Regions from separate parts of the Anaerotignum lactatifermentans genome, predicted to be linked through region 3. Evidence: a T-box and tRNA genes for the amino acid it is inferred to sense, from the RefSeq annotation. Region 3 holds a T-box; the other regions hold tRNA genes.
The links. A T-box is a leader RNA that pairs with one kind of tRNA and senses whether it is charged. The one in region 3 lies ahead of metG (methionine--tRNA ligase), so its partner is inferred to be a tRNA-Met.

Region 1 (4,068 bases), on a different contig from region 3:
AGCCAATGACGGGCATCAAAAACTGAAAACCACCGAAATATAACCCCTGGGTAGCTGCTTGTTTCTTTCCAAATCCCTTGACAGAAACACCATTGGAAATGGAAACGGCAAAAGCATCCATGGCTAAACTGACTGCAATCAGTAATATGGTTACAAATTCCAAATGAATTCCTCCTGTTCCTTCTCGTCCCTTCTTTCAGTATAGTCCCATAACTTTTATACTATACCACGCAATGAGAAAAAGGGTCAATGAAAATCCATCATTTTCCAAAATTCAACTATTTTTCATAAGAAAAAGCGGAAAAACAAAGCCGCATTTTCCGCAAGAAAACATTTTTGAAAATGGTCTCTATAAAATATAATAGCTGGAATCCTTTAAATGCAAGAATTCCAGCTATTTTTATTTCTTATGGAGCAGTCCCCATCTGCTAAACTTATTTTGCGGAAACATATTTATAGATTTTTGCTTTATAAAAAGCATAGCCTACCACCAGGAAAATCACAAAGCCTGCACCGCCCTGCACCAAGTTTTCGGGAATGGAAGTCAGAGCCACTGTGAAGCTTTTCTGCAAAACAGCACCACCGAAGTAGTATCCAATAATCATCCACACAATGCCCACAACGGAACCAGCCAGATTCCGCAGACCGAAAAAGTGCTTTTCTGCCGGTGTATAATGTGCGATCTTGCCTACCAATAAGCCCATAACCCCTTTGATGATGAGGGTAAAGGGTGCCCAATGGGCATATCCGCTGAGCAGGTCAGCCAACGCAGCCCCAACACCGCCGGCTACCATGCCGTAACGCCAGCCAAAAAATACGCTGATCAGCAATATCATACTGTCCCCCAAATGAATGTAACCATTGGTAGCAGACACAGGAATCTGCAGCACCATGGTAGAAACTGTGACCAGAGCGATCATCAGTCCACGCAAACAAATTTCTTTCGTCTTCATTGTCATACCCCCGTTTCAAAGCTTCCTTTGTAAAACAGCATATCATATTTTCTGAGCCTCTGCTATTGGCGCCGCAACACTGTTTTAAATTGTACCCATACAGTTTTACATGTCAGGCAATATTTTTCGCCATAAACATAGGTAGAAAGTCCGTTTAGATTTTCTTTTTTCAGAAAAATATCCTTTATTTTCCAATCAATTTTTCCAGAAAAATAGAAGTACAAACGCAGGATTTCTGTTCTCCCTTGAATCGGGCGCAGATTTCTCTTTTCCTCTCCGCATTTTTGCACAAAAAAAAGAAGATATGCGTACATATCTCCTCATAATGTTGCGTATAAAGCCCCTGTATTCTCTGATTGTAATTTCTTTCTGTTGTGAGCATAAAAAATGGGAGTGACTGCGCTCTGCCTCGTGTCCTCTTGCACCTTCGTGCATGACTCTTTCCAGCTGCGTCTTTCTCCCGTTTTTTCCTTGTTTTTCTTTTTGGACATAAAAAAATGGGAGTTCTCAGGCTCTACCTCGTGTCCTCTTGCACGTTGGTGCATAACTCTCCCCAGTTGCACCTTTCTCCCTTGTTTTGCTTCTTTTTGTTTTTGGACATAAAAAATGGGAGTTCTTAGGCTCTACCTCGTGTCCTCTTGCACGTTGGTGCATGACTCTCCCCAGTTGCGCCTTTCTCCCTTGTTTTGCTTTTTGTTTTTGGACATAAAAAAATGGGAGTTACAGGGCTCGAACCTGTGACCCTCTGCTTGTAAGGCAGATGCTCTCCCAGCTGAGCTAAACTCCCATGTTTTTAACAATTCAATTATCACTCAAAAGTTGACCCGTAAGGGAGTCGAACCCTTGATTCGACCGTGAGAGGGTCGCGTCTTGACCGCTTGACCAACGGGCCAAAGAAGAAAAATAGCGGAGGAGGGATTTGAACCCCCGACACTGCGGGTATGAACCGCATGCTCTAGCCAACTGAGCTACTCCGCCTCAAGTCGACTAGTTCATTATATAGTCATATTGTCTATTTGTCAATACCTTTTTTCAAAAAATTGTCTTTTTTTGAAAACTTTTATTGTTCACGGTTGATATACAGGATTTCATTGCTCTTGACCAGCCCCAGTTTTTCTCTGGCAATCTGTTCGATATAGCTGTCGCTGTTATAGTAATCCTTTTTTGCCTGAAAATCCAATGTCTTTTGCTGTTCATCGGCAATCTGCTGCTGTACATCAGCCAGTTCCACTTTCAGCTGGCGATATTCCCGATACTGCCAGTACACCCCTGCCACAACGAACACGCAGAAAGCTACCAAAAAAAGATGGATCCATAATCCACCGGATTTTTTCTTTCTGGCTCTTTTTCCCATGGCAGTCACCCTTCCTAAGGTTTTCGACGCAAAAAACGAATATCCCGCCGTAATGTGTCTTTTTTTATTTTCACATATACTTTACATAATTGCAAGTGTTTTTTGGATTTTCCACCGCAAAATCTGACGAAATTCCCCACCGGTCTGCCAAAGGCAAGATAGAGCAAACGAAAGGGTGTCAAAATTATGGTCAACAATAACATGACCAGTCTTCCAATGACTTTCAGCACCTTTTCTCCCACAGCCATCACAAAAGGACTGGCAAGGGTTCCATAAAGCCCCATGCCGCCAAAAATAGCCACCAGCAGGAAAAAGCGGACTTCCCCATGGTTTTCCTGGAGCAACACCTCAAAGACACCCAGCGCCACCGCTGCCCAGTACAAGCCATCCTCTATCTGTACTGCCCAGACACCGTGGGGCAATATCCGCCGTGCAAGACGCATACCGTCATAAACCAATCCCATACCACCGCCCAGCAACAGGCAGCACAAAAACAAACTTCCTTGTCCCTGAATGTCCACCTGCCTGCCTCCTTTCAGCGGAACAACTTGGCAAAAAAGGATTGTTTGCCGCCGCCCATATTTTCCGCGTAGGTCAGTGCGTCCATGCGCCCTTCCACTGCCACTTCCCCTTCTTCCAGATTCAGCCGTCCAACATGGAGTCCTTCCCCTTTGATGATAAGTAATCCGCAGGTAGTATCCACTGCCACGCCTTCCTCATCAAAACGCAGGACGTCCGTCACGCCGCCAATCTCGATTCGTTCTCTGTCTGTCATACGAATGGTATGCTGCCGCAAATTCCGTTTTTCTTCCCCCAACAAAAAAACCTCCCCATACTGTTTTTACAGTATATCAGGGTGTCAAAAAGTTGACACCCTGTCGTCAAAGCCTCATTTCATTCAAGGCTTTGACGAGTAGACAGAAGTATAAAGCCAAAGTTCCATCGGCTAAAAGCCTTGAAACTTCAGCTTTTCCTCGTCGGAAATAAATTCCGACTGCGGATTCCAGTTGGGAAACTCTTCGTTTCCCAATCCCTTCCGCGTTCTCAATAAAAATGTTAAACTTCGTTTTTCTACAGTCTACTTTACTGTTTTTACAGTATATGAGAGGTTTTGGGACATTATTCCACTGCGCGATACATGCCGGCAGCATCTTCTTTTTTGGTGGATTCCTGCAGATTCAGCACTTCCACCTTTGTCACGTTATTGCCGAACTGAATTTCGATGATATCGCCGACCTTCACATCCGCGCCGGCTTTCACCACTTTGCCGTTGAGGGACACACGTCCCGCGTCGCAGGCTTCGTTGGCTACGGTTCTGCGCTTGATGATACGGGATACCTTCAGGAACTTATCAATACGCATGTTCATTTCCCCTTTGCTGTTTTTTCTTTCAAAAAAACGCTTTCTCAGGACGAGAAAGCGTTTCAAAAACAATCAAATCAAATTATTTGTTGATCGCATCTTTCAAAGCTTTACCTGCTTTGAATCTGGGTGCTTTGGAAGCGGGGATGGGCATTGCTTCGCCTGTCTGAGGGTTTCTGCCTTCACGAGCTGCTCTTTCAGCTACGTCGAATGTACCGAAGCCTACCAGCTGTACTTTGCCGTTTGCTGCCAGTTCTTCTGTTACAACATCTTCGAAAGCTTTCAGTGCTTTTTCAGCGTCTTTTTTGCTCATTTCCGCCTTTTCAGCAATCGCTGCAACTAATTCAGATTTGTTCATTGTGTTAGTCCTCCTAAATAAATCTATTAAAGTTTCTTGGA
Region 2 (4,068 bases), on a different contig from region 3:
CGAACCGTATCTGGTATACGGAACATGACAGCACCACAGACAGGCCCACACTGGGCTATATCATGGGGGACAGACGCTCTGTGATGCTGGATGCCGGAAACAGCGGCGCACATGGGGAACTGTTTCTGGAGGCTGTCCGCAGAGCCGGGCTGCCCAGACCAGAATTGGTCTGCATTTCCCATTCTCATTGGGATCACACCTTTGGTATGGCATCTTTGGGGCTGCCTGCCATCGCTTCCGAAAAGACCAATGCCCTGCTGCTGCAGATGGCTTGCTGGGGATGGTCAGAAAGAGAAATGGCAAAACGGCTGGAAACAGGAGAGGAATCCGCCTTTTGCGATACCCATATTCGACTGGAATACCCTGATCTGAGCCGCATTCAGGTGCGGGGCGCAGATATTATGTTTCAGGACAGACTGACACTGGAATTGGGGAATTGTCCCCTGGAATTATGGGAAGGGGTTTCCCCTCACGCCGATGACTGCACATTGATGCTGGCTGACGGCGTATTATTTCTGGGAGATGCTTATTGTTCCGTACCCGTTGGCGATGATTGGGTCTATGATAAAGACCTGCTGGAAAAACATATCCGCATGTTGGAGGAAACAGACTTCCGTCTTTGCCTGAAAGGTCACCATGCACCCCAGACAAAAGAGGAATTGCTGGCAGAATTGAAAGCGGAATTGGAAAAAATCAAATAATAGAAGTAAAACCCCCTTCGTGGAAACGAAGGGGGTTTGTTTTTGAAAAATCATAATTTGTGCCAGTTTAAGGGCGGGTTGACTCTGAAACGAAACAAGCCACTTAATCCAAAGAATCTATCAATTCCTGTACTTCATTAAAAAATCTTGATAGGTGGAAGCCATCGGCAACGGCATGGTGAATGTTCATGGTCAGCGGCATGATGAGTTTGCCGTCCTTTTGCTCATATTTGCCCCAAGTGACCACAGGCGCAAGGAATTTCCCCTCATCAAACACATGCACATCAAAATGGGCATATTTTACCCATGGCAGACAGGATACATCAAAGAAATTTGCTGGCTGATTTGCTAAAATGGCGCGCTGATTTTTGTATCGCTCTCTATCGGCTTCCATTCTGCCGTAAAATTCCCAAAGGTCCTCTGCATACTCCGTGACCATTTTGGTGAAATTTTCGTCATCCGTATGAAAATCCGTATAAGAAGGGGATACAAAATCCCATTTGATGAGATTGCCGTCTGCATCCCAACTGTATTTGAATTCATCATGGGCGTTAACAACTTTTGACACAACCCACACCATCAAAGGATAAAAATCCATATGGTGCTTTTTGGAATATGCTTTTAAGTTAGTCACATCCATATCCACCGTCAAACTCATGACGATTCGCATTTTATCGATATAAAATTGAAACAGATCACCTCTGCTCCATTCCTTTAAGTTCATCCGTGTATAATTCATAATCGTTCTCCCAATTGTCATTGATTGCTTGCTTTATTCAAGGAAATTATACCATAAGCTTATGAACAATTCCAGAAACGAGCCATCCCCGGCAGCGGTGGCAGCCCAAGCCCCGCAAGCCCGTCGGTCGCAGCCCTGAAACAAAAAAACACCATGCTTTCAGGGGCTGCTTCATAAGAAAACAAAAATAGTCCAAATTTTAAAAAGCAACGGATGTTTTCTTCTGAAGCCAGCCGTCGCAGTTCCCCTTAAGAAACGAAAAGCAAAAATGATGTTTTCTTAAGGGGAACCTGCTTGGCATGATGTTCTTTGAATTGCGGAGACAGGGTCAAGCACTTTGCTCCGCAAAGCCGCCTTCGGCGTCCCCATTTTCTTTGGGGTGCAGGGATTTGAATGACACCCCATGGGCAAGCCCACGGGGACCCCAATTTTCCAGCTTCAGCATGAGACATCTTCACACAACAAAAAAACACCACACACTTTCGTGTATGGTGCTTTTTGTTGAATTGCGGAGACAGGATTTGAACCTGCGACCTCCGGGTTATGAGCCCGACGAGCTACCGGACTGCTCTACTCCGCGGCAGTATAAAAAATGGGCGGAGAAGGATTCGAACCTTCGAAGCTATCGCAACAGATTTACAGTCTGCCCCCTTTGGCCACTCGGGAATCCACCCATATAATGGAATCATTTTCCGTTTATGAATTTCCGACCTGACATTGCCTGCAATGTCACGAGGAAATGAATGGAAAATGATGAAATGGTTTTTCCTTTCCTTCGGAAAGTAAAAAATAAACCTTATTTCTCACCTATTTCCGTTTCCAGAAATAAGAAAAAAGCCGATGATCGGACTCGAACCGATAACCTGCTGATTACAAGTCAGCTGCTCTGCCAATTGAGCCACATCGGCATGTGTTTTGCACTCGAACCGAATGCAAGAATAATATTATCATAACTCTTTTCATTCGTCAAGCACTTTTTTAAAAAAACCGGCAGAAATTTTTTCCTGCCGGCAAAGTTCTCTATCAACCGTATTTTACTGTCAGATTTACATAGGAAATATGTTCCCGCATAGCGGAATATGCTGTCTGATAATCGCCGTTTTTGATGGCTTCCAGAATTTTCCCATGCAGTTCGATGGTCACGTCAATCACTCTGGGATTCTGTGTCAAAGACTCCCGCATGGCAAGGCGGATGCCTTTTTCAAAAGATTCCTTCGCCGCGATCATGGTACTGATCAGCAGTTTATTATGTGTTGCCGCAGAAACCTGCATATGGAACATAGAGTCATAATCTACGAACAGGTTCACATCATTGCGGTAAGCAATCATTTTCTCATAGCAATGGGTCAGCTGTGCAATATCCTCTGCTGTGGCACGTTTTGCCGCGTAACTTGCTGTTTCCCCTTCCAGCATATACCTAAATTCCAACAAATCATTCAGGTCGGAATTTTCCACCGTGATGCTAAAAGGCGCAATGTTGACGATATTATCGATTTCATTGACGAATGTACCTGCCTTTGAGCGGCGGATAAAGCCGAAAACTGCCAGTGCTGTATAGGCTTCCCGCAAAGTGCTTCTGCCCACCCCCAGCATCTCGCTGACAATGTTTTCATTTGGCATCATATAGCCCGCAGGGAGCTTTCCTTCTATAATCAATTCTTTTAATCTTTGGAACAGTGTCTGTGAAATATTGTGTTTTCCCAGGTCTTTTTTCAGGTATTCCGCCTGTTCCATCAAATAATCACGCCCCATGCCGCTTCCTCCTTACATTTTCTGTATTTTTATTCATTTTCTCTTTTGTACGTTCCATATTATTTTAGCACCGCTGTCAACTTCCCGCAAGTCTTTCCGCGGACTTTCCCGAAACTTTATACCATTTTCACAAGGGAAACTGCATTTTTAATTAATCTATTTCCTTGGGAAACACATATTCGTCCTGAATCTGTTCCAGAGGGATATTTTTGTCCAAAAGGAAGCAGGCTGTTTCCTCATGAATTTCCTTCAGGCGTTCATAATCCTTTGGGCGCACCACCTGATACCGTTCTTCTTCCGGCAGTGTGAGCATCTCATAAACACTGCGCACAACGAAATGATTCTGGTCATTGGCATTGCGGAACTGGGTCCAAATGGGCACAAAAGAAACTTCCTTCACTTCCGCCGGATTGTCCGCCACCTGTTCCACAGTCAGATGGAGCACAATGGAAGCGTTTCTGGGAGGTGTTGTCTGAGAGGAAATGAAATTCCCCAGAGAATAAATGATGAAGCCGTCATGGACGCCGTCGCCATGGTCCACCTGACGGTATTCCATCCGCTGGAGCACATGGGGATGGCTTGCCAGCACAATATCTGCGCCGGCTGCAAACATACTGTCTGCCCATTCCACGAAAATATCATTGGGCACTGTTTCGTACTCATTGCCCATATGAGGCAGCACCACCACAACGTCCGCCAATTCCTGGGCTTTTGTGATGTCAGCCATAAGGGCATCGTCAATGTGGTTCACCAGATAATCTTCCGGCACAGGAATCCCATTGGTGCCGTAGGTAGCCGATACAAAGGCAAATGTGATGCCATTGACTTCCTTGGTATAAATGGTATCTCTTGCCTCCTGAGAAGCGTAGGTGCCCA
Region 3 (4,068 bases):
TAAAAGCCATCATCAAAGAAGTATACAAAATCGGCGCAACACCCTTTTTGCAGCTGATGACAAACTCTCTGGAACGTGAACTGCTGCTGGGCGCCACAAAAGAACAGATGGAGCTCATGGCAAAGGCAGACAGCCTGCTCATGAACGAAATGGACGCATTCATCGGCGTTCGTGGTGAAGACAACATCACCGAACAGGCAGACGTGCCCAACGAAAAACAGAGCATTTACGAAAAATATTACTCTGCGCCTGTCCACCATGAAATCCGCGTGCCCCATACAAAATGGGTGGTACTGCGCTACCCCACAAACGGCATGGCACAGTCCGCACACACCAGTCTGGAAGACTTTGAAGATTTCTACTTCAATGTATGCAATCTGGACTACGGCAAAATGTCCAAAGCCATGGACAGCATCGTTGACCTGATGAACCGCACAGACAAAGTTCGTCTGGTGGCAAAAGGCACCGACCTGACATTCTCCATCAAGGACATTCCCGCAGTGAAATGCGCCGGCACCTGCAACATTCCCGACGGGGAAATCTACACCGCCCCCGTTCGCGACTCCATCAACGGCGTTATCACTTACAACACCCCTTCCGAATACAACAGCTTTACATTTGAAAATGTAAAACTCACATTCAAAGACGGGAAAATCATCGACTGCGACGGCAATGACAAAGAACGTCTGGAACACATTTTCAACACCGACGAAGGCGCAAGATATGTGGGTGAATTTGCCATCGGCGTAAACCCTTATATCACAAAACCCATGAACAACATCCTGTTCGACGAAAAGATTTCCGGCAGCATCCACTTCACTCCCGGTAACTGCTACGACGACGCACCCAACGGCAATAAATCCGCTATCCACTGGGATTTGGTGCTGATTATGACACCGGAATACGGCGGCGGCGAAATCTGGTTCGACGATGTGCTCATCCGCAAAGATGGCCGTTTCGTACTGCCCGAACTGGAATGCCTGAATCCTGAAAATCTGATGTAATTTTGTTTCAGCAGGAAACATAATAATAGTAGAAACAGCCTTTCTCAAACAGAGAAAGGCTGTTTTTTTCGCATATTTTTGAAGAAAATAGAAAAATTTGGGGCAAATTCTGCTCTTTCAAAATCCCTATGTTGTCGTTTCCGACTCTCCCAGTCCGCACCGGACTGGCGAAAAGGTTTCCAAAGGGAAAATCTTTCCCTTTGGTCGCCTGTGGGGGTTTGGGGACCATGGGAAAGGTCCCCAAGTTTTGGGTACTTTTGCGCCAAAAGTACCTCTCCGAAGGACACTAGCCCTTAGGGGCATCTTCATAAGAAAACAAAGAAAGCTGAAATCCTTTTCATATATGAAGGATTTCAGCTTTCTTATTTTTACTAGTTTATAATGGATATGTTTTCTTATGAAGACAGCCATCGCAATTCCCCTTAAGAAATCAAGAAAAAAGAAAACCAATGTTTTCTTGAGGGGAAGTTGCTTTAGATATCCGTTTTCTGCGCCTTTCGCCTCTCCCGAAACAGCTCCTCCGTTGCTGCCAAAAGTTCCGTCTGTATCTCCTCCACCATCTCTGTCATGTGGGACACCGTTACCACATAAGGCGTTTTCCATGGGTCACAGCCTGCGGTCATGGCATCCAGCAAAAGGGAAAGGATGCTTCGCACCAGGTCTGTTTTCTGGTATAAATCCTGCAATACATCCAATGGTTTTTCCACGTTTTTCTCCCCTCCTTTTGCCCATGGTATCACACCTTTTTCCCTTTCATGGGAAAATGCCACAATCCTGTGGCATAATTTTTTTCCACAAAAACCATTTATTTCTCCTTTTCCCTGTATATCCGTTGACAGAAAAGCCCAAAATATAGTAAAATGCAAGGGACAACAGCAATGAAAAGGAGAGTAGGCGGCACAAAATGCCACAGAGAGCCCCGGTAAGCTGAAAAGGGGCGCAGGAATGACGCTGAACATGGCCTTGGAGCTTCGCACCGACTGCTTTTGCATAGGCTGCGACGGGTTGCGCCCGTTACTGCGTGAGGGTATTTATTGTACCTGCTGAGGTCTTTTTTGTGAAAAAAAGATAAACTAAGGTGGTAACACGGTCACTTCCGTCCTTTGCAGAAAGGGCGGTTTTTTTATTGTGTGCCATCTTCCATTTTTGTAGAAAACCATTGAAAAGGAGAGATATTTGTGGCAAAAGAAAAATTTTATATCACCACACCCATTTACTACCCCAGTGATAAGCTGCATATCGGTCATTCCTACTGTACCGTTGCAACAGACACCATGGCACGTTACAAAAGACTGCGTGGCTACGACGTTATGTTCCTGACAGGTACCGACGAACACGGTCAGAAAATCGAACGTATCGCCAACGGTCAGGGCATGACACCCAAGGAATACACCGACAAAATCGTCAAAGGCATCAAGGAACTGTGGAGCACACTCTGCATCTCCTATGATAAATTCATCCGTACCACAGACGATTACCATGTAAAAACCGTTCAGAAAATCTTCAAACAGCTCTACGATCAGGGCGACATCTACAAAAGCTCCTATGAAGGCTGGTACTGCACACCTTGCGAATCCTTCTTCACAGAACATCAGCTGGTAGACGGCAAATGCCCCGACTGCGGCCGTGATGTGGAACTCTTGAAAGAAGAAAGCTATTTCTTCCGTCTTTCCAAATATCAGGACAGAATCATCAAATACATGGAAGAAAATCCCGAATTCCTGCAGCCCAACACACGCCAGAACGAAATGATCAACAACTTCCTGAAACCCGGTCTGGAAGATCTGGCTGTTTCCCGTACCTCCTTCAAATGGGGCGTACCTGTAGAATTTGACCCCGGACACATCGTATACGTTTGGGTAGACGCTCTGTCCAACTATATCACTGCTCTGGGTTACGGCACAGAAGATGACAGCCTGTTCAAAAAATTCTGGCCTGCTGACGTACACGTTGTTGGTAAGGAAATCGTACGTTTCCACGCCATCATCTGGCCTGCAATGCTGATGGCTCTGAATCTGCCTCTGCCTAAACAGATCTTTGGTCACGGCTGGCTGGTTATCAACGGCGGCAAAATGTCCAAATCCGTTGGTAACGTTGTAGACCCTAACGTACTGGTTGACAAATACGGCGTAGACGCCATCCGTTACTTCCTGCTCCGTGAAATCGCATTCGGTCAGGACGGCAACTTCAACAACGAAGCACTGATTCAGCGTATCAACTCCGACCTGGCAAACGACCTGGGCAACCTGGTTTCCAGAACCGTTGGTATGATTGACAAATATTTCGGCGGCACACTGCCCGCAGAACGCACTGCAACACCTTTTGATGAAGACCTGAAAGCTGTTGCACTGGCTACCACAGAAAAAGTGGAAAACGCTATGGAAAAAATGTTCTTCAGCGATGCTCTGGTAGAAATCTGGAATCTGGTTCGCCGTACAAACAAATATATCGACGAAACACAGCCTTGGATTCTGTGCAAAGACGAAGCAAAGAAAGCAGAACTGGCAAACGTGCTGTACAACGTTGCAGAAAGCATCCGTATCGTTTCTATCCTGATTCAGCCTTTCATGCCCAACACACCTGCAAAAATCTGGGCACAGTACAACATCACAGAAGGCGACGCAACTGCTTGGGACAGCACAAAAACATGGGGCGTACTGCCTGCTGAACTGAAAGTACAGAAAGGCGAAACACTGTTCCCTAGAATTGATATGAAGAAAGAACTGGCAGAACTGGAAGCAGCTATCAAAGCTTCTCAGGCAACATCCGTTGCAAACCAGCAGAAAAAAGAAGCGGAAAAGAAAGCAGAAGCTGAAAGCGAATACCCTGCAGAAATCACCATTGAAGACTTCTGCAAAGTACAGCTGAAAGTAGGCGAAGTGCTGGAAAGCAAAGAAGTAGAAGGCTCCAAAAAACTGCTGCGCAACGTGATCAAAATCGGTGACGAAGAAAGAGTTATCTTCTCCGGCATCAAAGACGCTTATGCCCCCGGCGAACTGGTAGGCAAACGCGTTGTGGTTGCTTATAACCTGAAACCCAGAAAAATGATGGGTGAAATGTCTTA

Region 1: it has a tRNA-Met gene. The T-box ahead of metG (methionine--tRNA ligase) is inferred to sense a tRNA for this amino acid. The anticodon was not compared.
Region 2: it has a tRNA-Met gene. The T-box ahead of metG (methionine--tRNA ligase) is inferred to sense a tRNA for this amino acid. The anticodon was not compared.

What each region holds. Positions count from the first base shown of each region.
Region 1 is NZ_JADCKK010000039.1:2,177-6,244, forward strand. It holds gene INF29_RS09845 (manganese efflux pump MntP) at 1-163, opposite strand, end outside; gene INF29_RS09850 (ECF transporter S component) at 435-953, opposite strand; tRNA gene INF29_RS09855 (tRNA-Val) at 1,668-1,740, opposite strand; tRNA gene INF29_RS09860 (tRNA-Glu) at 1,774-1,845, opposite strand; tRNA gene INF29_RS09865 (tRNA-Met) at 1,858-1,931, opposite strand; gene INF29_RS09870 (FtsB family cell division protein) at 2,014-2,307, opposite strand; gene yabQ (spore cortex biosynthesis protein YabQ) at 2,322-2,828, opposite strand; gene yabP (sporulation protein YabP) at 2,843-3,124, opposite strand; gene INF29_RS09885 (RNA-binding S4 domain-containing protein) at 3,427-3,669, opposite strand; gene INF29_RS09890 (HU family DNA-binding protein) at 3,752-4,054, opposite strand; gene mazG (nucleoside triphosphate pyrophosphohydrolase) at 4,054-4,068, opposite strand, start outside.
Region 2 is NZ_JADCKK010000004.1:54,157-58,224, forward strand. It holds gene INF29_RS01905 (MBL fold metallo-hydrolase) at 1-701, shown strand, start outside; gene INF29_RS01910 (CatA-like O-acetyltransferase) at 805-1,440, opposite strand; tRNA gene INF29_RS01915 (tRNA-Met) at 1,947-2,020, opposite strand; tRNA gene INF29_RS01920 (tRNA-Tyr) at 2,034-2,114, opposite strand; tRNA gene INF29_RS01925 (tRNA-Thr) at 2,276-2,348, opposite strand; gene INF29_RS01930 (FadR/GntR family transcriptional regulator) at 2,464-3,192, opposite strand; gene INF29_RS01935 (CapA family protein) at 3,344-4,068, opposite strand, start outside.
Region 3 is NZ_JADCKK010000007.1:39,033-43,100, forward strand. It holds gene INF29_RS03045 (aminopeptidase) at 1-1,004, shown strand, start outside; gene INF29_RS03050 (hypothetical protein) at 1,478-1,711, opposite strand; T-box leader at 1,874-2,111, shown strand; gene metG (methionine--tRNA ligase) at 2,183-4,068, shown strand, end outside.